Regions from separate parts of the Streptomyces sp. NPDC104381 genome, predicted to be linked through region 2. Evidence: riboswitches for the same ligand, from Rfam matches in the RefSeq annotation. Region 2 holds a riboswitch; each other region holds the start of a gene.
What was found. A riboswitch is a leader RNA that binds a small molecule or an ion and turns the genes downstream of it on or off. The one in region 2 is predicted to bind cobalamin.

Region 1 (6,998 bases), on a different contig from region 2:
AGGCGGTCAAGAAGAAGCACGAGGCGACGGCGCGTCTCGACACGGCGGTGACCGAGGATCTGCGCGACATGATGCGCGCGACGGTGACGTACGGGGCGGGCAGCGCCCTGACGGGGATTCCCGGCGAGCCGCACGCCAAGACCGGGACGGCGGAGTTCGGTGACGAGAAGCCGCCGCGCACCCACGCGTGGATGATCGGCTACCAGGGCGGCAGCGACCTGGCGTGGTGCGTGATGCTGGAGGACGGCGGTTCCGGCGGCGCCGACGCGGGACCGGTGGCCGCCCGGTTCCTGAAGGCACTGACGGACCGGGGCTGACCGGCGGGCCGCCCGACCAGGTCCCGGCCCGGCCCGGCGCACCGGGCGGTGGAGCGCTGACCCGCCGTTGACCGAGTCGTGGGACGGAAGACGACAGCGGTACCGAGAGCGGCGTCGGCCGGTACGAACAGCTCGCCGGACGGCGTCTCGCGCAGGGGAAGTCCGTTACGGCGCAGCAGGGCGCGGGTGACGGCGAGGTCGCGTACGGCGACGGTGTATCCGACGAGCGCCGGGAGCGCGAGGGGCCGCTCGCCCGGCAGGAGGGCCGCCAGATCCGAGTCGGACACGAGCGTCAGGGCGGCACCGTCGAGGTCGAAGACCTGGGCGGGCCCCTCCTGCCGTGCCGGCCGGCCGAGGTACGCCTCATACCGCCGCTGGACCGCGGCCATCTCCAGGTCGGCAACGCACAGCATCGCCCCGACGAGCTCGACGGCGCCGTTGGGGTGGTCGAGGCGGCGCGCACCTTGGATGCCGGGGACCAGGTCCGCGACGACACCCACCCGTCCCTCCGCGACCGCGCCCGGCCCGACACCGGGCTCGTCACCGTCGATCTCCAGGTAACGGACGGTCTCCACCGGGACTTCGGCGCCCCGGGGCGTGGGCCGCCGCACCGTGTTGACCCCGCCGTGCAGGACGCCGGCGGCGCTCAGCCGCGCGGCTGCCTCGTCGATGGCGGGCGAGGAGAACATGAGAATGTGCAGTCCCTGGAAGCGGTTCAGCCACTTCACCAGGTTGGCGCTGGTTTCACCGATCCGTTCCACAAGCACGGGCAGGACCTCCGCCGGCGCTTCCAGGGGAACGAGACGCGTGCCGGCGGGCAGGCGCTCCGCGTCGCCGTCCTTCACGCAGGTCGCAAGTTCGAGGAAGGACCCCGCGAAGTCGGCGTGGGTGTTGGCGGCTCCGAAGGGTTCGGGCGCCGCGCCTTCACGTCGGGGCATCGCCGGACAACTGGGCGGTGGTACGACGAAGCCCAGCCGCTCGTACAGGCTGATCGCCTGCGTCATGTCCTCCACGATGTGGCCGATGTGATGGAGGCGGGCAACGTCATGTCCCATAGCGGTCACCGTAGGGAAAGCCCGATCCTCGGTCAACGCACCACAGGACAAGCCCATCAGGGGAAGTCACTGCCAGGGGTGGACCTCTTGCCGTAACGGGTCGCGAGCGCGCGGGAGTTCTTGAGCCGGTCGATGGTCCGCTCGGGGGAGTGGTGGCCGCGCTGCTGTGTCGAGTCCGGATCGGCGCGGCCGGCGAGGAGGTGGACAAGGCGGTCTAGGGCAGCCCGATCGGGCCGTACCGCGCCTGCGGCTCCTGCCGCATCAGCGCGTCGTACCTGTCCGCTACCGAGAAGTGCCAGAACTCCGTTCCGTAGTTCGTAAAGCCCGCGCCCTCCATGGCGTCGAGCAGCAGAGCGCGGTGGTGGCGAGCGTGATCGCTCAGGTCGAGGGCGTGAGTGAAGCAGGCCCCCTCGCTCTCCTCGGGGGAGGCATTGACGCGGGTGCCGAGGTCGAGTTCGTGGCCGTCCTGGTCGACGAGGGTGACGTCCACGGCCGCGCCCGCCGAGTGGGGCGCGATCTCCGGCGGGGATACGTACCGGCTGGCGGCCTGGTACAGCTGCCCAGCGGTCCAGCCGGGCTGAGCGGCGGCCAGCTCGTCCCGGTACTCGGTGAAGTAGCGCTTCTGGAGGGCCGGCGGCCGGTAACCCTCGATGAACAACAGGTCGGTGCCGGCAGGCAGGAGCGAACGGGCGTGCTCCAGCCGGGGCAGGACGCCCTCGCGAACGTGGGCGAACGCGCCCGACGGATCCTGCTTGCGAGGATCGACACGGAAGCTGTGGTCGCGCACGTCGACGAGTGGCTCCCCGCACTCGCGCACCGGGATCGCGGCGACCCGCGGATCGGACATCAACACCGGACCGCTCGCCGATCCCCCCTGTGATGGCAGGCACTGCGGCGGTGAGATGGAGGAGGAGGCAGAGGCGAGCCCGGTCTCGCGCAGGATGCGCGCGACGGTGTCCCGCAGGGTGCTGTCGGCCGGGATCACGGTTTCCGGAGTGCCGGGCAGCAGATCCAGCTCGCGATACCAGGAGGTGAGGTGACTGTCGGTGACTTGCTCCAGGTACGCGGCATCCGCCTTCGACGCGTGCCGGACCAACGTCGCCTCCAGTGGCACGTCCAGGTAGTAGCAGCTGGAGACGCCGCGATGGTCACGTACCAGGGATGTGATCATGTGGCTGTAGCGGTCGGCGTACAGGATCCCTTCGAGTACGACGTGAAAGCCGGCGTTCAGGGCTTCGCGTGCGATCCGGCTCAGCAGGGCGATGTTGGCGCCGCGCGCGGTGTCGTGTTCCCTGAGCACGTTGCGGCGGATCACGTCCTGGCTCACGATCGCCACACCGCGGCCGCCGTGCTCTCGCAGGCCCTGGGCGACACTCGACTTGCCCGACGCCGAGTTGCCGCGGATCACGACGAGGCGGGTGTCCGGACGGCCTGCCGCCGGCGCGGCGCGCACGCGACGGGGTGAGCCGGTCGGTGTGGTGGTCATGCGGGCCAGCCCGTCTCGCTGTACAGCTCACCGTTCTGGATCTTGGCGATGGCCAGCCGGGTATAGGGCACGAGGTCATCGGGGAGGGCGGCAGGGTCCCAGAATCTCCACTGGGTGCACTTGTCCGGCTCGCGTAGCTCCGGCTCGCCGCTCCACTTCCGGGCGCGGAAGAACAGGCCCATGCGGGGTGGGTTCCTGGGCTTGCCGATGTGGTGGACGACGTGGACGAGCTCGACGTCCTGACGTTCGATGTGCAGGCCCGCTTCCTCCTGGGCCTCCCTGATCAGGCAGGCGATGGCGTTCTCCTGCTCGCAGTGGCCGGCCAGGGCGTGCCAGTTGGACGGTGCGAACGCGGAGTCGGGGTGGCGCAGCCCGAGCAGCACCGTACCGTCGGGCCGCTCCAGGTAGAGGTGGACGCCGATGATGTGGGGGACCGTGCCGCGCGGCGAAGCCGGGCGATCCTCGGGTCCGGGTCGGCTCCGCGCCGCCGGAAGGCTCGCGGCGTGGCGCCGTACAAGGTTGCTCGTGGTGTCCGAGATGCGCAGGCGGTGGAGGTCCGAGGGGGCGAACCAGGCAAGCATCACCCCTTCGTTCAGGCGGAGTTCGCGCGGGTCGCCGTTCCAGCGGCCGGCGTAGACGCTGATGGGCACGGTAGTGCCGGTGTCGTCGGAGGCGTACTCGATGCCGAACGGGGTCAGGTCGGGGATGCCGAGGCCGGCTTCCTCGGCCAGTTCGCGCCGCACGGTGTGTTCCAGGGTGGCGTCCTGGGGCTCTCGGCCACCGCCGAGCAGGGACCACACGCCCGGCTCCCAGATCCGGCCGGGGAAGTAGTCGCGCAGGTGGAGCAGGTACTCGCCGCGGTCGTTGTAGATCAGGGCGGAGGCGTTGGCCGTCTCCGGTCCGGCTTGGAGAGGGAGCTTGAGCAGCTTCTGGCGCAGGGAGGGGGAGGCCGCCATGTCCGCAGGTCGCCACTCGATGCCGCCGACCTCTTCTTCCTGCGGCACCACCGGCGTTCCGTCCGGGCTGAGCAGACGGAAGAGGAATCGGAAGTCGAAGTGCTGGTGGCCGGGTTCGCCTTTGCCTGGATGGGCGTCGATGTCGTGGATATCGATGTCGAACGGCACACGTTCGTGATCGGGCCACGGCGTGACGGCCTGGGGAGGGATCCCGGTCTCCTCGTGCAGCTCTCGCAGCGCTGCCGCTGCCAGGGAATCGTCGGCGGGCTCGGTGTGTCCGCCGGGGGTGAGGATCTTCCCGCTCGCCAGGTGCAGCACGTGCAGGACGCGGCCGAGCGGATCGACGACGATCGCGCCGCAGGTGACGTGTCCGGTGAAGGTGGAGCGGCCGGCGATGTCGTCGCCGGTCCGGTCCAGGGCGTCCAGGAGGCCGCCGAGCCGCTCGCGCTCATGAGGGTGGCGAGCGAGGTATGTCTCGACGGTGGTGCGGATGTGGTCGTGCGACAACGGCATGGGGCTACCTCGGAGGGGTGTGGAGCGGGATGAGTGGAGGCGGGTCGTTCGGGTCAGCTCACGGTGCATCCCCTCGAACACCGGCCTCCTGCGGTTCGTCGTCCGGCGTGGTCCCTCGCGGCGGTCGTGGCGGCTGGTCCCGCGTAATGGCCGAGGTCATCGTTCCCTCCTGGGGCGGTCACTGCGGCAGAGTCGTGAGGTCCAACGACACGGATGCGGTATCGAACACACGTCATTCGGTCGTCGTGGGAAGCCCGGTATCTCCTGCATCAGGGACCTTGCAGCGGTGGGATCCCTGGTCCGGCTTGGAGCGGCTCCGGACGGGACATGGCCGAAACGCCGACACCGCCGCGTGGCGTGGACAAACCGGCAGCTTCTCCCGGCCGTATCGGCCCGGACGCTGACCGCGCCCGGATGGCGAGGGACGAGCGGGTGAGGGCTCCCGGTCGTGAAGGAGGCGGGTCACCTTCGGACGTCTGTGGTCAGGGCCACCGGCTCCGGGCCCGATGCTACGGGCCCGGCCACGGCCACGGGTGTCCGGCGGATGCGATGATGGCCGGTGACAGGGCGACGGCGGTCCGAGGAAGCCGGTGAGAATCCGGCGCGGTCCCGCCACTGTGATCGGCGAGCGGATCCCGGCAACTCCACTGCCCCACGCGGGTGGGAAGGACGGGGCGAGCGTTGACCCGAGAGCCAGGAGACTCACGCGGTCGCCTCCTCGATGGATGCCGGGGCGGATTTCCCCGGAGAGAGGCCGTTCAGCATGCCTGAAGAGCTTGATGAAGGACCCCTGGACGACGTAGTGGGGGCAGGGAGGGCAGCCGCCCCGGTGCCCTGCCGGATCGTCGTCTGCCGCGATTGTTGCTGCGGGACCGCCAAGGTGAGTGGAATCGATCACGCGGCGCAGACCGCGCGTCTACGCTCGGAGGCACCCGTACGCGTCTCTGCCTGTCTCGACGTGTGCGACCAGGCCAACGTCGTCGTGGTGCAGCCTTCCGCCGCCGGCCGGGCAGCCGGCGGCAGGCCGGTATGGCTGGGGCTGGTCAACGATCCCCGAGCGACAGAGGACATAGCGGCCTGGGTACGCGCCGGTGGTCCGGGCATCGCTCCGAAGCCCGAGATACTCGACCTGTACGCCTGCATGCCGCCTCAGCGCCGCGCGGTCTCCTAGGGCCTCTCGTTTGGATCATGCCGGGCTCGCGGGGTCTGGCACGCACATCTGCGGCGTTGTCGTCAGTCGGCAACGCTCCGCGTTGACTCCCTCCTCCGCCTTGCAGCTGCACGCACCAGACCCCGCTCCCTGATCCGGCCTGATCCAAACGAAAGACCCTAGGGCGTCACTCCCCTCGGTATGCACCCGTCCAGTCCACTTTCGCCACGGGCACTGCTCCTGTGCCCTTCCCCGAGACGGCATCGCGCAGGGAGGCCGGCCCCATGAAGGAACCTGTTCGAGCACCCGGGCCCGCTGTGGCAGTGGCTCTGGACGACGTGGCGGCCATCGGCGGCTTCTTCGCGCTGCGGGTCGGAGGGTGCGACAAGGGCTGGCGTCCTGTGGACCACTTCTACGGCCGCGGCTTCACCGACCTGGCCACCGCCGTATCCGACCGATACCGCACCACCGAGGTGCGCGTCGGGGTCTCCATCGCGCACCTCGGATACGCCGCCCGCCTCTGGTCCCCGGTGCTCGCCTGCGTGCTGCTTCATGGAATCGTGCCGGACCTGCGCGCCTTGCAGCGCGCCGAGGACGGTTCGGAGCTCAGGCTGCCCGAGCCCGCCGGCTGGTACGCCGAGTCGCTGTCCGACAGGGCGGGGAGTCTGTACGTCGAGGTGATGCACCACCTCGACGCTCTGCGCTCCGGCCTGCACGTCAAGGTCGCCCCACGCCTGCTCGACGGGAACGCCGCGTCCGCACTGGCCGGTTCCGGCGGAGTGCTGCTCTCGGCCCACCCGCATCTGCGTGCCCCGCTCGGCGAACTCGTGACCGACCTGCTCGGCATGGGACGGCTCGCGGGTACGGGGCACGTGGGACCGGACCTTTCCTTCCGCCGTCGGAGCTGCTGCCTGTACTACCGCACCCCGATCGGCACGAAGTGCGGGGATTGCTGTTTCGCAGGCTGAAACCCGACTGCTCCACCGGCAACCCTGACGACGGCCGTCCGATGGCCGACCCGCGGTGCGGCCCCGGTTCAAGCTCCCGGGCTCGGAGCACTCGGACGGCCCGTCAATCAGCGCGTCGATCCATGGAGGTCAGGCACCCCAGCGCAGGGCGACGGTGTCGCCCGCGTTGATCACCTTGCCGCGGGTGGCTCCGGTGAAGGCCGACCCGTCGACGCTGACCTTCCAGGTGTTCGAGCCGCTGTTGGCCTTGCCGTTGAGAGCGGAGATCGTGCCCGTTCCGGTGGTGGGGGACACGCTGCTCACGCAGCCGGTCGGGGTGGCCGCGGTCGTGGCCGAATCGAGGACGGCGCCCAGGGTGGTCGTGGCGCCGGTGGGGGCGAATGCGACCGAGCAGACCTTCAGGCTGCCCGCGCCGTCGTCCACCGTGACCGCCAGCTCGGTGGCGGTGCCGGCGGTGAAGGTGTTCTGGGCGACCCAGCGCGGTGCCCCACCGGTCGAGGGGTTCGGGGGAGTCGCGGTGAAGCCGCCCCCGGCGACCGCGCGCAGGCCGTCG
Region 2 (6,998 bases):
CCGGTCACGGCCACACGGCGCCTGTACGTCAGGTCCTGGGCGAGGGCCCAGAAGACGGTCTAGAAGTCGTCGTCGAAGCCGACCGACCCCTCCACCGCCACCTGGTAGGCGGAGGGGCGGCGCTCGAAGAAGTTCGTCAGCTCCTGCACCCCCTGGAGCTCCATGAACGAGAACGGGTTCTCGGAGCCGTAGAGCGCGGGGAAGCCGAGCCGGGTGAGCCGCTGGTCGGCGACGCACTCCAGGTACTGGCGCATGGACTCGGTGTTCATGCCCGGCAGACCCTCGCCGCACAGATCGCGGCCGAACTGCAGCTCCGCCTCGACCGCCTCCCGCAGCATGTCGGTGACCTGCTGCTGGAGCTCGTCGTCGAAGAGGTCCGGCTCCTCCTTGCGGACGGTGTCCACGACCTCGAAGGCGAAGTTCATGTGCATCGTCTCGTCACGGAACACCCAGTTGGTGCCCGTGGCCAGGCCGTGCAGCAGACCGCGCGAGCGGAACCAGTACACGTACGCGAAGGCGCCGTAGAAGAACAGGCCCTCGATGCACGCGGCGAAGCAGATCAGGTTGAGCAGGAAGCGCCGGCGGTCGGCCTTCGTCTCCAGCCGCTCGATCTTCTCGACCGAGTCCATCCAGCGGAAGCAGAACTGCGCCTTCTCGCGGATCGAGGGGATCTCCTCGACCGCGTCGAAGGCCGCCGCACGGTCCTCCGGGTCGGGCAGATAGGTGTCGAGCAGCGTCAGATAGAACTGGACGTGCACGGCCTCCTCGAACAGCTGCCGTGACAGGTACAGCCGGGCCTCGGGCGAGTTGATGTGCTTGTAGAGCGTCAGCACCAGGTTGTTGGAGACGATCGAGTCGCCCGTCGCGAAGAACGCGACCAGCCGGCCGATCATGTGCTGCTCACCCGGCGAGAGCTTGGCGAGGTCGGCGACGTCGGAGTGCAGGTCGACCTCCTCCACCGTCCAGGTGTTCTTGATCGCGTCCCGGTAGCGCTCGTAGAAGTCCGGGTAGCGCATGGGGCGCAGGGTCAGCTCGAATCCCGGGTCGAGCAGGTTCTTGTCTTCGGTGGAGCTCATTACTGGCAGGCCTCGCAGGACTCGGGGTTTTCGAGGGAGCAGGCGATCGCGTCCGCGTCGGGAGCGGTGGCCTGCTGTACGGGGATGGGGGCGGTGGTGGCGGTCTTCCCGGACGCGGCGCGCGCGATGCGGGTGGCCGGGCGGGAGCGCAGGTAGTACGTCGTCTTCAGCCCCTGCTTCCAGGCGTACGCGTACATCGAGGAGAGCTTGCCGATCGTCGGCGTCTCCAGGAACAGGTTCAGGGACTGGCTCTGGTCGAGGAACGGCGTACGGGCCGCCGCCATGTCGATCAGGCCGCGCTGCGGGATCTCCCACGCCGTGCGGTACAGCGCCCGCACGTCCTCGGGGATCCAGGCGAAGCCCTGGACGGAGCCGCTCGCCTCGCGCAGCGCCTCACGGGTCCGCGCGTCCCAGACGCCGAGCCGCTTCAGCTCGTCGACCAGATAGGCGTTGACCTGGAGGAACTCACCGCTGAGCGTCTCGCGCTTGAAGAGGTTGGAGACCTGCGGCTCGATGCACTCGTACACACCGGCGATCGAGGCGATCGTCGCGGTCGGCGCGATGGCGAGCAGCAGCGAGTTGCGCATGCCCGTCCTCGCGACCCGTTCGCGCAACGCGTCCCAGCGCTCCGGCCAGTTCAGCTCGGTGTCGTAGTGGTCGGGGTGCAGCACACCGCGGGCGGCACGGGTCTCGGCCCAGGCGGGCAGGGGGCCCGACCTCTCGGCGAGGTCGCAGGAGGCCTCGTACGCGGCGAGCATGATCCGCTCGGAGATCTTCGTGGAGAGCGCGCGGGCCTCGGGGGAGTCGAAGGGCAGGCGCAGCTGGAAGAAGACGTCCTGGAGGCCCATCGCGCCCAGACCCACCGGGCGCCAGCGGGCGTTGGAGCGGCCCGCCTGCTCGGTCGGGTAGAAGTTGATGTCCACCACGCGGTCGAGGAAGGTCACCGCCGTACGGACGGTGGCGTCCAGCCGCTCCCAGTCGATGGTGCCGTCGGCGACGAACGCGCCCAGGTTGACCGACCCGAGGTTGCAGACGGCCGTCTCGCCGTCGTCGGTGACCTCGAGGATCTCCGTGCAGAGGTTCGAGGAGTGAACGACGCGGCCCGGCTCGGCGGTCTGGTTCGCGGTCCGGTTGGACGCGTCCTTGAACGTCATCCAGCCCTGGCCGGTCTGCGCCAGGGTCCGCATCATCCGGCCGTACAGCTCCCGCGCCGGCATCGTCTTCCGGGCCAGGCCCTTGGCCTCGGCCGCGCGGTAGGCCGCGTCGAACTCGTCGCCCCACAGGTCGACCAGCTCGGGGACCTCGGCGGGGGAGAACAGCGACCAGTCGGTGTCCGCGTCGACCCGGCGCATGAACTCGTCGGGGATCCAGTGCGCCAGGTTGAGGTTGTGCGTACGCCGCTGGTCCTCACCGGTGTTGTCGCGGAGCTCCAGGAACTCCTCGATGTCCGCGTGCCAGGTCTCCAGGTACACGGCGGCGGCACCCTTGCGCCGGCCTCCCTGGTTGACGGCGGCGACCGAGGCGTCCAGCGTCTTCAGGAACGGCACGATGCCGTTGGAGTGTCCGTTGGTGCCGCGGATGAGCGAACCCCGGGCACGGATGCGGGAGTACGAGAGCCCGATGCCGCCCGCGTGCTTGGAGAGGCGCGCGACCTGGTGGTAGCGGTCGTAGATGGAGTCCAGCTCGTCCTTGGGGGAGTCCAGCAGGTAGCAGGAGGACATCTGCGGGTGCCGGGTGCCGGAGTTGAAGAGGGTGGGCGAGGAGGGCAGGTAGTCCAGCCGGTTCATCAGGCCGTACAGCGCGGCCACTTCCTCCAGCGCGCGCTCGGAGTTGTCCTCGGCGAGCCCGGCGGCGACGCGCAGCATGAAGTGCTGCGGGGTCTCCACGACGTCCCGGGTGAGCGGGTGGCGCAGCAGGTACCGGCTGTGCAGCGTCCGCAGCCCGAAGTAGCCGAAGCGGTCGTCGGCGCCGTCGGCGAGCGCCCGGTCGACCAGCGCGTCGAGGGCGGCGGCGTGCAGCGCGACGAACTCGGCCGTGCGGTCCGCGATCAGGCCCTCGCGGTGACCGACGGCGACCGACGCCGAGAAGGAGACGGCGCCCTGGCCCGCGGCCTCGTCCGCGATGGCCCGGGTGAGGAGCCGGGCGGCGAGCCGGGAGTAGGCGGGGTCCTCGGAGATCAGGCCGGCGGCGGCCTCGGTGGCCAGCGAGCGCAGCTCCGCCTCGTCCGACCGGGCGTTGCGGCCGCGCAGTGCGGCGGCGGCCACCCGTCCGGGGTCGGTGTCCGGCAGATCGGCGGTGAGGCCGGTCAGGGTCCGCAGCAGTGCGGTCCCGGGCGCGTCGGTCGTGCGGTCCTCGGAATCCGTGGCTGAAACCGGGTCGGCTGGCGCGATGGTCACTGGGGCTATCCCTCGCTCGGCTCAGGGCCTGCGGGAGCGGGGCAGCCGGACACGGCGGCGCCCGGGAAGGGCGGCACGGCGCACGGCGTCCACCGGCCCTCCGCGGGGCCCGGACGTCTCGGCGCCCGGATCGGTCGAGCCGGGCGCACTGTCGGCAGGTCTTCGGACTTCGGATGCGCGAAAGCACACCGATCACACCGTTGCGGGACAGTTCCGGATTCTCACCGGATTCCCCTGCGGCGACAGCGAGGTCGAGCATACATGTGGGGGCTCCTGAATGAAGAAGCCCCCACATGTTGTGTCGTGATGCGTCAGAGCTCCAGGCGGAATGTCAGGAGTGAGAGGCCCGGCAGAGGGCACCAGTCCCGCTCAGGGGTCCGTACGAAGCCGAGACGGCGGTAGATCCGGTGGGCGCCCAGCATGGCGGGGGCCGTCGACAGGACGATGCCCGAGACCCCCGCGGCGGCCCGTGCCCGCTCCACACAGGTCCGTACGAGCGCCTCACCCACGCCCCGGCCACGGGCCTCCGGTGAGACGGCCAGCATGCGGAACTCGGCCTCGTCCTCCCCGGCGATGTCCGCCCACGGGCTGCCGGGCGCGACGTACGTGACACCGCCCAGCAGCCGGCCGTCGGCGTCCAGCGCGACCAGCACCTCGGCCTCGGCGGCGCGCCGCCCGACGGCGCGGAGCTGCTCCAGATAGGGGTCCTCGGCGCCGAAGTCCAGGAGCCCGTCACCGAGGTACGCCTGGGCGGTGATCTCACCCAGGTCCTCGAACTGGGCGGGCCGGGCCGGCCTGATCGCTATGTCCATGCAGAGCAGTGTGCCGCAGCGGGCCGCTCCGGCGCGTCCCCGTTTCCGTGGGCCGTGACGACGCCGTCCCGGCAGGGCGGACCCTGCCGGGACGGCGTCACACGTACTGCCGGGGCGGTCAGTGGCCGCCCGGGGCGCCCGCCGTGGCCGGCGGGAGCTCGACCTGGACACCGGGGTCGCCCGCGTCCGCCGTGTAGTCGGCCGGCGAGGTCTCGTCCACGCCCGCCGGCGCCTTCACCGCGTTGAGGACGACCGTCAGCACGACCACCACGACGACGTTCAGCACGAAGGCGGTGAGGCCGATGTAGCCGATCTCGCCGATACCCGGGATCTCCTTCGAGGAGCCGCCGAAGTGCTTCTGGGTGGGGCTGGCGACACCGTAGGCGGCCACCGTGCCGTAGATCATGCCGACCGCCCAGCCCGCGATGAGGGCCCAGCGGTGGAACCAGCGGGTGAACAGACCGCCCACCAGGGCCGGCATCGTCTGGAGGATCCAGATGCCGCCCAGCAGCTGGAAGTTGATCGCGACCGTCTTGTCCATGGTCAGGACGAAGGCGAGCGCACCGACCTTGACCAGCAGCGAGACCAGCTTGGAGACCTTGGTCTCCTGGGCGGGGGTCGCGTCCGGCTTGAGGAAGTCCTTGTAGATGTTGCGGGTGAAGAGGTTCGCCGCGGCGATCGACATGATCGCGGCCGGCACCAGGGCGCCGATCCCGATCGCGGCGAAGGCCACACCGGCGAACCAGTCCGGGAACATGTTCTCGAACAGCTGCGGGATGGCGAGCTGGCCGTTGTCCACCTTGATCCCGGCGGCGATCGCCATGAAGCCGAGCAGCGCCAGCAGACCCAGCATCAGCGAGTACAGCGGCAGGATCGTGGTGTTGCGCCGGATCACGTCACGGCTGCGGCTGGAGAGCGTCGCCGTGATCGAGTGCGGATACATGAACAGGGCCAGCGCCGAGCCCAGCGCGAGGGTGGCGTAGCCCCACTGGCCGGAGACCCCGGGCGCGAGTCCGGCGACCGGCTTGCCGGCCGCCTCGTTCTTCTGGGCGAAGGCGTCGCCCGCCTTGGCGAAGATGTCGTCGAACCCGCCGAGCTTGATCGGGATGTAGACGATCGCCACGGCGATGACCAGGTAGATCAGGCCGTCCTTGACGAACGCGATGAGCGCGGGCGCGCGCAGCCCCGAGGAGTAGGTGTACGCGGCGAGGACGGCGAACGCGATGAGCAGCGGCAGGTCCTTGATGAACCAATGCGTGTTCTCGCCGCCGCCGACGCCCATGACGTCCAGCACGGCCTGGATGCCGACCAGCTGGAGGGCGATGTACGGCATCGTGGCGAGGATGCCGGTGACGGCGACCGCCAGCGAGAGCCCCTTCGAGCCGAACCGGCCGCGGACGAAGTCCGAGGTGGTGACGTAACCGTGCTTGTGCGACACCGACCACAGACGCGGCAGGAAGGTGAAGATCAGCGGGTAGACGAGGATCGTGTACGGGACGGCGAAGAAGCCGGCCGCGCCCGCCGCGTAGATCGCCGCGGGCACCGCGACGAAGGTGTACGCCGTGTAGAGGTCGCCGCCGAGCAGGAACCAGGTGACCCAGGTGCCGAACGAACGTCCGCCCAGGCCCCATTCGTCGAGGCTGGCCTCGTTCTCGGCCTTGCGCCAGCGCGCGGCCATGAAGCCGATGACCGTGACGGCCACGAAGAAGAAGATGAACACGGCGAGTGCGACGCCGTTCACGCCGTCCTTCATGCTGACGCACCCCCCTTGCGGGCGCGCTGGTCACGCTGCCACAGCTTGTACGCGATCATCGTGAGAGCGGTCGAGATGAGCACCCAGAGCATCTGGTACCAGTAGAAGAACGGGATGCCGATGAAGGTCGGGTCGACCTTCGCGTACGAGCCGACCCAGAGCATCGCCACGAACGGGGCGATGAGACAGAGCCCGATGACCACCCTCACGGGTGTCACCACGGGTGCTGTCGGTGGGTTCGCTTCGGTTTCTTCTGGCATGTGGCGACTCCGTCCCCTCGCTGATCACCTGGTGCAACGCGCAGGAAATCTAAGCGGTAGTTCCGGCCATCGTCACCCCCCGTCCGCATTGCGGTCCTGCAACGGTCCGGTGTCGCCCGAAATGAGTGATCCCCCCGCGTGTGCGGGGGGATCATCCGTCGGGGGGAACCGCGGGGGCGTCTCAGTCGGTGGGACGCTTCAGGCGGGCCACGAACTTGTACCGGTCGCCCCGGTAGACCGAGCGCACCCACTCCACCGGTTCGCCCTCCCCGTCGATCGAGTGACGGGAGAGCATGAGCATCGGCAGTCCGACGTCCGTGCCGAGCAGCCCCGCCTCGCGCGGCGTGGCGAGCGAGGTCTCGATGGTCTCCTCCGCCTCGGCGAGCCGGACGTCGTACACCTCGGCCAGGGCGGTGTAGAGCGAGGTGTACTTCACCAGTGAACGGCGCAGCGCGGGAAAGCGCTTGGCCGAGAGATGGGTGGTCTCGATGGCCATCGGTTCGCCGCTGGCGAGCCGGAGCCGCTCGATGCGCAGCACCCGGCCGCCCGCCGTGATGTCCAGCAGTCCGGCGAGCGTGTCGTCCGCCGTGACATAGCCGATGTCCAGCAGCTGGGAGGTGGGTTCGAGGCCCTGGGCGCGCATGTCCTCGGTGTACGAGGTGAGTTGCAGGGCCTGCGAGACCTTCGGCTTGGCCACGAAG
Region 3 (6,998 bases), on a different contig from region 2:
GGGCCGCTCGCGTGGCCCGTGGGCCTCAAGACTGCCGCAGCGCGCTCTCCAGACAGGCGCGGTGCACGGCTCTGGCGAGTCGCGCGCCCCAGCGGGAGCGCGGGCCGGCGAACGGCTCCCCGGGCTGCCCTTCCGGGTCCGGCGCGGCGACGCACACCGCGTCCGTCGGCGTCCCGGAACAGTCGAGTCCGGCGTCCACCAGGGCCTGGACCTTCGCCTCGGTGGCGGTGGCCACCGCGTTGACCAGGGCGGCGTCGGAGAGTGCCACGGGCAGGGTGATGACGATGTTGACGGTGCCGGGGGGCGGCGGGCCGTCGGTGCCTTCCGCCGGGGCCGCGGCCCATCCCCGTACGCCGAGGCCGCTGGTGACGGTCGCGGTCACTCCGCCGTCGTCGGCGACGGTGTACGCGGTGACGTCCGCGGCTGTCATCAGTCCGGCGCCGGGACCTCCGAGTGCCTCGGCCGCCGCGATCTCCGCGAGGTGCCGGTCGGGGTCGAGGCGGGGGTAGCCGCCGGGCACCTGGGCGTTGAGGATCCAGGCGCGCGGGCCGATGCCGCCGCCGAGCACGGCGCTGCTGCACACCCGCCAGCCGGGCCCGAGCCGCCACACCAGATGGTGCAGCCCGAGGCCGTCCTCCCGGCGGGACAGCAGCTCGCCGCGCTGCCGGGGCAGGCGGACCCCTACGGATGCGATGACGGACTCCCCCGGGAACGGGCCGGCCGGCGGTCGGCGGCGCGCGTCGATCATACGGGCGGTCCCGGGCCGCGATTCCGGCGCACCCGGGACCGCCGCCTCACCCGTATGGCGTAATGCGGGCTGCGGGCGGATAACCGCGTGGAGCGGGGCCACCGCCCCTCCCCGGTGTTCTGGGCCACTCGCCGCCCGGGCCGGGAAGTTGCACCGTCCAACCGGGTGAGGCGCGATGGAATCCGGACGCGCCTCCCCTGCTGGAACCACCCGCAGGACGCGCCCGGGCGAGGAGGAATCGGCCATGGGAGCCGCTGACGGTTTCACGGATTCCGGCGAACTCGACGGTCTGACCGTCTACGACAGCGACGGAGAGAAGGTCGGCACAGTGGGGCGGGTGTACGTCGACGACGACACCGGCAAGCCCGACTGGATCACGGTCAAGACCGGCATGTTCGGTATGAAGGAGAGCTTCGTACCGCTTGCCGGGGCTCGCCGGGTGGGTTCCGACCTGCACGTCTCGCATCCGAAGGACCGCGTCAAGGACGCCCCCCGGGTGGACGCGGACGCGCACCTCTCCGTATCGGAGGAGGAGGAGCTCTACCGGCACTACGGCATGACCAAGAAGGGAACCGGGCCCGCCGGAGCGGGTGGCGACGCGCGCACGACGTCCGGGACCGGAACGGGCGCCATGGGTGCCGCGGGCGCGGCCGGAGCAGCCGGCGCGGCCGGCACCGCTCGCTCGGGCACCGGCGGTCAGGCCAAGGCCACCGGCACCCCCGCGGGAACGGGCAGGCACCGCGACATGGACACGTCCGCCACGTCCCGCCCGCTCGCCGGAGCCGGAGCCGAGCGGTCCGCCGCGGGTGCCGGAGGCCGTGACGAGATGGTCCGCTCCGAGGAGCAGCTCCAGGTCGGCACGGAGGAGTACGAGAGCGGCAAGGCGCGCCTGCACAAGTACGTCGTGACCGAGAACGTCACGCGGACGGTGCCGGTGTCCCACGAGGAGGTGCGCGTGGTGCGCGAGCCTCTGCAGCCGGGCGAGAAGGTCACCGGAATGAAGGGGACCGACCTCGGCGATCAGGATGTCGAAGTCACCCTCCACGCCGAACGAGCCACCGTCCGCAAGGAGGCGGTCCCGGTGGAGCGGGTCCGTCTCGAAACCAGCAGGGTCACCGAGCAGAAGGAAGTCTCCGCCGAGCTCCGCAAGGAGAAGATCGACTACGCGGACGGCAAGGACGACATGGGCAGCGGCAAGGACACGGGCGGCGAGTTCGGCCAGGGACGTCGTCGCTGACCCCCTCACACAGCGGCGAAAGGCCGCGCGACAGTAGCGAGGGGCGGACCCGGGTGGTTCACGGGCCCGCCCTCTCGTCGCACTTCCGCCGTCCGTCGACGGCCCCGCCCGGCAGGAACCGCACCGAGGGGCGGCCGTCGGGCCCTTCCGGCGTCACCACCGCGCGTACCCGGTAGACATCGGCGATGAGTTCCTCGGTGAGCACCTCCGAGGGCGTACCGCCGGCGACCACCCGTCCTTCCTTCATGACGGTGACCCGGTCGCAGAACATGGCGGCCAGGTTGAGGTCGTGCAGTGCGATCACGGCGGTGACGGGCAGCGCGGCGACCAGGGACAGCAGCTCCAGCTGGTGCTGGATGTCCAGGTGGTTGGTGGGTTCGTCCAGCAGGAGCTCACGCGGCTGCTGGGCCAGGGCGCGGGCGATCTGCACGCGCTGGCGCTCGCCGCCGGACAGGGTGTGCCAGGACTGCCCGGCGCGGTCGGCCAGTCCGGTGCGCTCCAGAGCCTCGCGTACGGCGTCCTCGTCCCCCGGCCCGGGCCCGGACCAGGCGCGCCGGTGCGGGATGCGTCCGAGGCGTACGACGTCCAGCACGCTCAGGTCGACCTGGGTGACGGCGTGCTGGTCGACGACGGCGACGCGGCGGGCCACGGCGCGCCGGCCGGTCTCGGCGAGGGTGCGGCCGTCGAGGGTGACGACGCCGGCGCCGGGGGTGAGGACGCCCGCCATCACCCGCAGCAGCGTGGTCTTCCCGGATCCGTTCGGCCCGAGGAGCCCGACGGTGGTGCCGGAGGGCGGCGCGACGCTCACCCCGTCGAGGACGATCCTCCCGCCGGCCTCCCTGCTGACGCGGGTGGCCCGCAGGCCGTCGCCGGGGGTTCCCTCCCGGTTCATGAACTCCTCCGCGTGCGGTGCAGGATCAGGACGAAGACGGGCACCCCGATGAGGGAGGTGACCACGCCGACCGGCACCTCCTGGGGGTCGAGGACGGTCCTGGCCAGCGTGTCGACCCAGACCAGGAACACGGCCCCGGCGAGCGCCGTCACCGGCAGCAGCCTCCGGTGCCCGGACCCCGTCAGTGCCCGGGCCGCGTGCGGCAGGACGAGGCCGACGAACCCGATGGCGCCCGCCGAGCTGACGAGGGCCGCGGTCAGCAGCGCGGTGGTGCAGAGCAGCACGATCCGGGTGCGGGTCACATGTACCCCCAGCGCGGCCGCGGCGTCCTGCCCGAAGGCGAAGGCGTCGAGCGTACGGGCGTGGCCCAGGCAGATCAGCAGGGTCACGGCCAGCACGGCCGAGCACATCCACACATCGCTCCAGCCGACCCCGCTCAGGGAGCCGAGCAGCCAGAAGAGCACGCCCTTGGTCTGTTCGGCGTCGGCGGCGGTCATCACGACGAAGGAGGTGAGCGCGGAGAAGAGCTGCATGGCCGCGACCCCGGAGAGGACGACCCGGTCGGTGGATCCGCCGAGCGTGTGGCTCAGCAGCAGGACGAGAGCGAAGGAGAGCAGGGCTCCGGCGAACGCGCCCCCCGAGACGGAGACCGCTCCCCCGCCGACGCCCAGGACGACGACCACGACCGCGCCGGTGGACGCCCCCGAGGAGACGCCGAGGACGAAGGGGTCGGCGAGCGGGTTGCGCAGCAGCGACTGCATCACGGTGCCGCAGACCGCGAGTCCGGCCCCGCAGACCGCGGCGAGCAGGGTGCGGGGCATGCGCAGGTTCCAGATGATGCCGTCCCGGATCGGGGTCAGCCGCCCCTGCCCGAGGCCGAGGTGCGAGGCCACCGCCGACCAGACGTCCGGGACGGAGATGCGGGCGGGACCGATCGTGACGGCGACCGCGACGGACAGGAGCAGCAGGGCGGCCCCGGCGCTCCACAGCAGGCCGCCGCGCAGGAGCCGGGACGCGGTGTCCGTCACCCCGCGAGTCCGAACGAGCGCAGCCCGGCCGCCACCCGCTCCACGCCCTCCACGGTCCGGATGGTCGGATTCATGGCCTGGCCGCTCAGCAGGACGTACCGCTTGTGCTTGACGGCGTCCAGGTTCTTCGTGGCGGGGTTGGACTCCAGGAACGCGATCTTCTTCCCGGCGCTCTCCGCGGTCTGCGACTTACGGGTCAGGTCACCGATGACCAGCACGTCGGGGTCGCGGTCGGCGACGGTCTCCCAGTTGATCTGGGGCCATTCCTCGTGGGTGTCGTCGAAGACGTTCTTCGCGCCGAGCGCGTCGGTGATGATGCCGGGGGCTCCGCAGCACCCCGCCAGGTAGGGGGCTTCGGCGTTGGCGAACCAGTAGAGCACCGTGGTGTCGGACGCGTCGATGCCGGCGGTCGCCTCGTCGACGCGGTTCCGGAGGCTCGTCACCAGCTTCTCGCCCCGCTCCGGGACGCCGAACACCTGGGCCAGGTCGCGTACTTCACCGTAGACGGCGTCCATGGTCAGCTTCTCGGCGCGGGAGCCGTCGCCGCTGCCCGTGTTGTCCTTGCCGGCGCAGTCGGAGGGCGAGAGGTAGGTCGGTACGCCCAGTTCCTCGAACTGGTCGCGGGAGGCCACACCGCCCTTGCCGAGGGTGGATTCGAACGAGGCGGTGACGAAGTCGGGTTCCTCGGCGAGGACCTTCTCGGAGGAGGGCTGGTTCTCGGCGAGGCGGGGGACCGTGGACTCGTCCTTCTCCAGGCCCTTCATCACCGGGTCCGTCCAGGTCGCGGAGCCGGCGATCCGGTCGGCGAGGCCGAGGGAGAGCAGGATCTCCGTCGATCCCTGGTTGAGGGAGACGGCGTGACGTGGTGGGGCGGTGACGGTCACCGTACGGCCGCAGTTCTTCAGCGTCACGGGGTAGCCGGCGGGGGCGTCGTCCCCCGCGCCGCCCGCGGCGGACTCGTTCCCGCCTCCGCCGCAGGCGGTCAGCAGGACGAGTCCCGCGAGGAGCAGGGCAGTGCGGCGTACGGTGCTGGGTATGAGCGGCACGGAGTCCCTCGGCGTTCTCAGGGCTCTTGCGCGAAGCCCGGTACGGAGTACCGCTCCCGGTGCGGGAGCGGGTGCCAGCAGGTCTTCGGACTCGGGTTCGTCCGGACGGGGCGCCTTCCCGGTGCACCCGAGGGTGTCCCAGTGGCCGTGGCCCCGCCCGTCCCCCTCACCGCTGCGCGTCAGCTCCGGATTCGCACCGGATTCCCTGACTCCACGTGGAGTGTGACTGGCGTCTGCAAGCTATCACGCGGGGTGGGGGCGGCCCCGGGGCCGTCGCCGGTACGGAGAACGGGGGTGCTGCTCCGTACCGGCGGGCCGTCGGACAGCTCAGCCCTTGGGGTGAACCGATTCGCCTCCGTCGGTGAGCGGCTTCACGCTCCGGCGTGCGAGCACGGACGTCGTGCCCCAGTAGGCGAGCAGGACGGCGCGCAGGCCCAGGATCTCCAGGCGCTCGCAGATGCTCCGTCCCCCGCGTCCGGCGCTCATCGGGCGTCCGCCGGGACGGTGTTCCACGGGCCGGCGGGATCGTCGTACGCGTCCGCGTAGCCGGGTCCGGCGATCGGCCAGTCGGCGAGGAGCCGCTCGGGCAGCGCGAAGGACTCGGCCAGTTCCGGGGCGTGTGCGGCGACGGCCGCGACGAGCTCCTCGACGGCCTCGTGCAGGGCGGCCACCTGGTCGCCGCTCAGGAGGCCGGCGGCCAGCAGGTCACCGCTGTTGCGGGCGACCCACTCGACGGCGAACAGCCGCTCCAGCTCCGCCAGCCGGTCCCTGGCCTCCCCCGGGGGAAGTGCCGCGCGGGCCTCGGCGTAGGCCTCGGCGGCCTGCCGGTAGGCGTAGGCCTCGACCCCGCGCAGGGCCGGGCCCGAGGCCGCGTTCCACCGGCCGAGGGTGTCGGCGTCGGGCGCCCGGAGAGCGCGCTCCCTGGCCCTGGCGAACCAGATGTCCTGGACTGAGGCGAGGAGCCGGCCCAGGAAGCGGGGGTCGGCCAGGTCGCCGGGGTGCGGTGCCGGGCCCGGGGCGTCGTCGCGGCCGGGCGCGGCGGCGAAGAGCATGTCGGCGGCCGCCTTGGCATACAGGGCGATGTTGTCGCCCTCGGCCGTGATGGCGCCCTCCACGCCCGTGACGAGTTCGGTCATGCCGTTGTTCTCCAACAGGGCCTGGGCGCCGCAGCGTTCGCGGCTCTCGACGATGACCTCACGGGCCCGCCAGGTGATCCACGCCTTGGCGACGTCGACGAGCCTGCCCGCCTCGGTGCGCCCGTCCTCGTCCGTGCAGGCCTCCCAGCGCTCCTGCGCCCTGCGGTACAGCAGGCTCATGGCGAAGACCGTGGCCATCGCCGAGGCGAGCGGTCCGTGGTGGGTCCGGTGGGCGTTGACGGGCACCGGTGGCGCGCCCCGGCTGCCGGAGATCATCCGGTGTCCGCCGTAGCGCACCGCGACCGCCAGGGTCGCGCGGGCCGACCCCGCCGCGCAGGCGCTCATCGAGATCCGGCCGGGGGTGACCCTCCCGATCGAGGTGAGGAAGCGCCGCCGCCGGTCTCCCGGACCGGTCCTGAACTCCCCCGGAGCGTCGCCCTCCTCGGCGGCTCCCAGCAGGGCGTCCCGCTCCACGAAGAGCTGGTCGAACGAGGTGAGGCAGTGGTCCACCGGGCTGCCCATCCGGGCCGGAAGCCGGCGCACCCGGACGCCCGGCAACGCCCGTACGTCGTCGGTGAGCGGCACCAGGAAGAGGCGTACCCCGTGGTCGGCCCCGTCGGCGACCAGGCGCGCGGCGACCAGGCCGGACTTCGCCCCGCCCGCCGGACTCGTGTTGGGCATGAACTTCTGCGCGCCCGCGTTGGGGGTGTGCAGGACGAAACCGTCCCGCTCACGGTCGTACGTGGCGGTGGTCTCCATCGCCGCCGCGTTGTTGCCGTGCGCCACCTCCGTACAGAGGAAGGTGCCGATGCGACGCATCGTCAGGTAGTCGGACAGATCGCGGCGGCCCGCGCATTCGTGGTCGAGGAGGCTGCCGAGGAAGAGGTTGTAGTGGATGCCCGCCACGGTGG

Region 1: it holds a riboswitch for cobalamin, as region 2 does, so the genes downstream of both, ACZ607_RS18550 ((2Fe-2S) ferredoxin domain-containing protein) here and ACZ607_RS15170 (ribonucleoside-diphosphate reductase subunit alpha) in region 2, are expected to answer to the same signal.
Region 3: it holds a riboswitch for cobalamin, as region 2 does, so the genes downstream of both, ACZ607_RS12385 (ABC transporter substrate-binding protein) here and ACZ607_RS15170 (ribonucleoside-diphosphate reductase subunit alpha) in region 2, are expected to answer to the same signal.

Annotation. Positions count from the first base shown of each region.
Region 1 is NZ_JBVJNK010000005.1:170,565-177,562, forward strand. Features, by position in the region: gene ACZ607_RS18530 (penicillin-binding transpeptidase domain-containing protein) at 1-317, shown strand, start outside; gene ACZ607_RS18535 (VOC family protein) at 200-1,372, opposite strand; gene ACZ607_RS18540 (M15 family metallopeptidase) at 1,587-2,825, opposite strand; gene ACZ607_RS18545 (NUDIX domain-containing protein) at 2,855-4,327, opposite strand; cobalamin riboswitch at 4,908-5,031, shown strand; gene ACZ607_RS18550 ((2Fe-2S) ferredoxin domain-containing protein) at 5,091-5,498, shown strand; gene ACZ607_RS18555 ((2Fe-2S)-binding protein) at 5,762-6,445, shown strand; gene ACZ607_RS18560 (hypothetical protein) at 6,575-6,998, opposite strand, start outside.
Region 2 is NZ_JBVJNK010000004.1:301,335-308,332, forward strand. Features, by position in the region: gene ACZ607_RS15160 (hypothetical protein) at 1-63, shown strand, start outside; gene ACZ607_RS15165 (ribonucleotide-diphosphate reductase subunit beta) at 60-1,076, opposite strand; gene ACZ607_RS15170 (ribonucleoside-diphosphate reductase subunit alpha) at 1,076-3,472, opposite strand; cobalamin riboswitch at 3,609-3,731, opposite strand; gene ACZ607_RS15175 (GNAT family N-acetyltransferase) at 3,784-4,284, opposite strand; gene mctP (monocarboxylate uptake permease MctP) at 4,403-6,037, opposite strand; gene ACZ607_RS15185 (DUF3311 domain-containing protein) at 6,034-6,297, opposite strand; gene ACZ607_RS15190 (GntR family transcriptional regulator) at 6,479-6,998, opposite strand, start outside.
Region 3 is NZ_JBVJNK010000003.1:663,518-670,515, reverse strand. Features, by position in the region: gene ACZ607_RS12405 (adenosylcobinamide amidohydrolase) at 26-748, opposite strand; gene ACZ607_RS12400 (PRC and DUF2382 domain-containing protein) at 993-1,985, shown strand; gene ACZ607_RS12395 (ABC transporter ATP-binding protein) at 2,044-2,877, opposite strand; gene ACZ607_RS12390 (FecCD family ABC transporter permease) at 2,874-3,905, opposite strand; gene ACZ607_RS12385 (ABC transporter substrate-binding protein) at 3,902-4,951, opposite strand; cobalamin riboswitch at 5,011-5,197, opposite strand; gene ACZ607_RS12380 (hypothetical protein) at 5,279-5,437, opposite strand; gene ACZ607_RS12375 (acyl-CoA dehydrogenase family protein) at 5,434-6,998, opposite strand, start outside.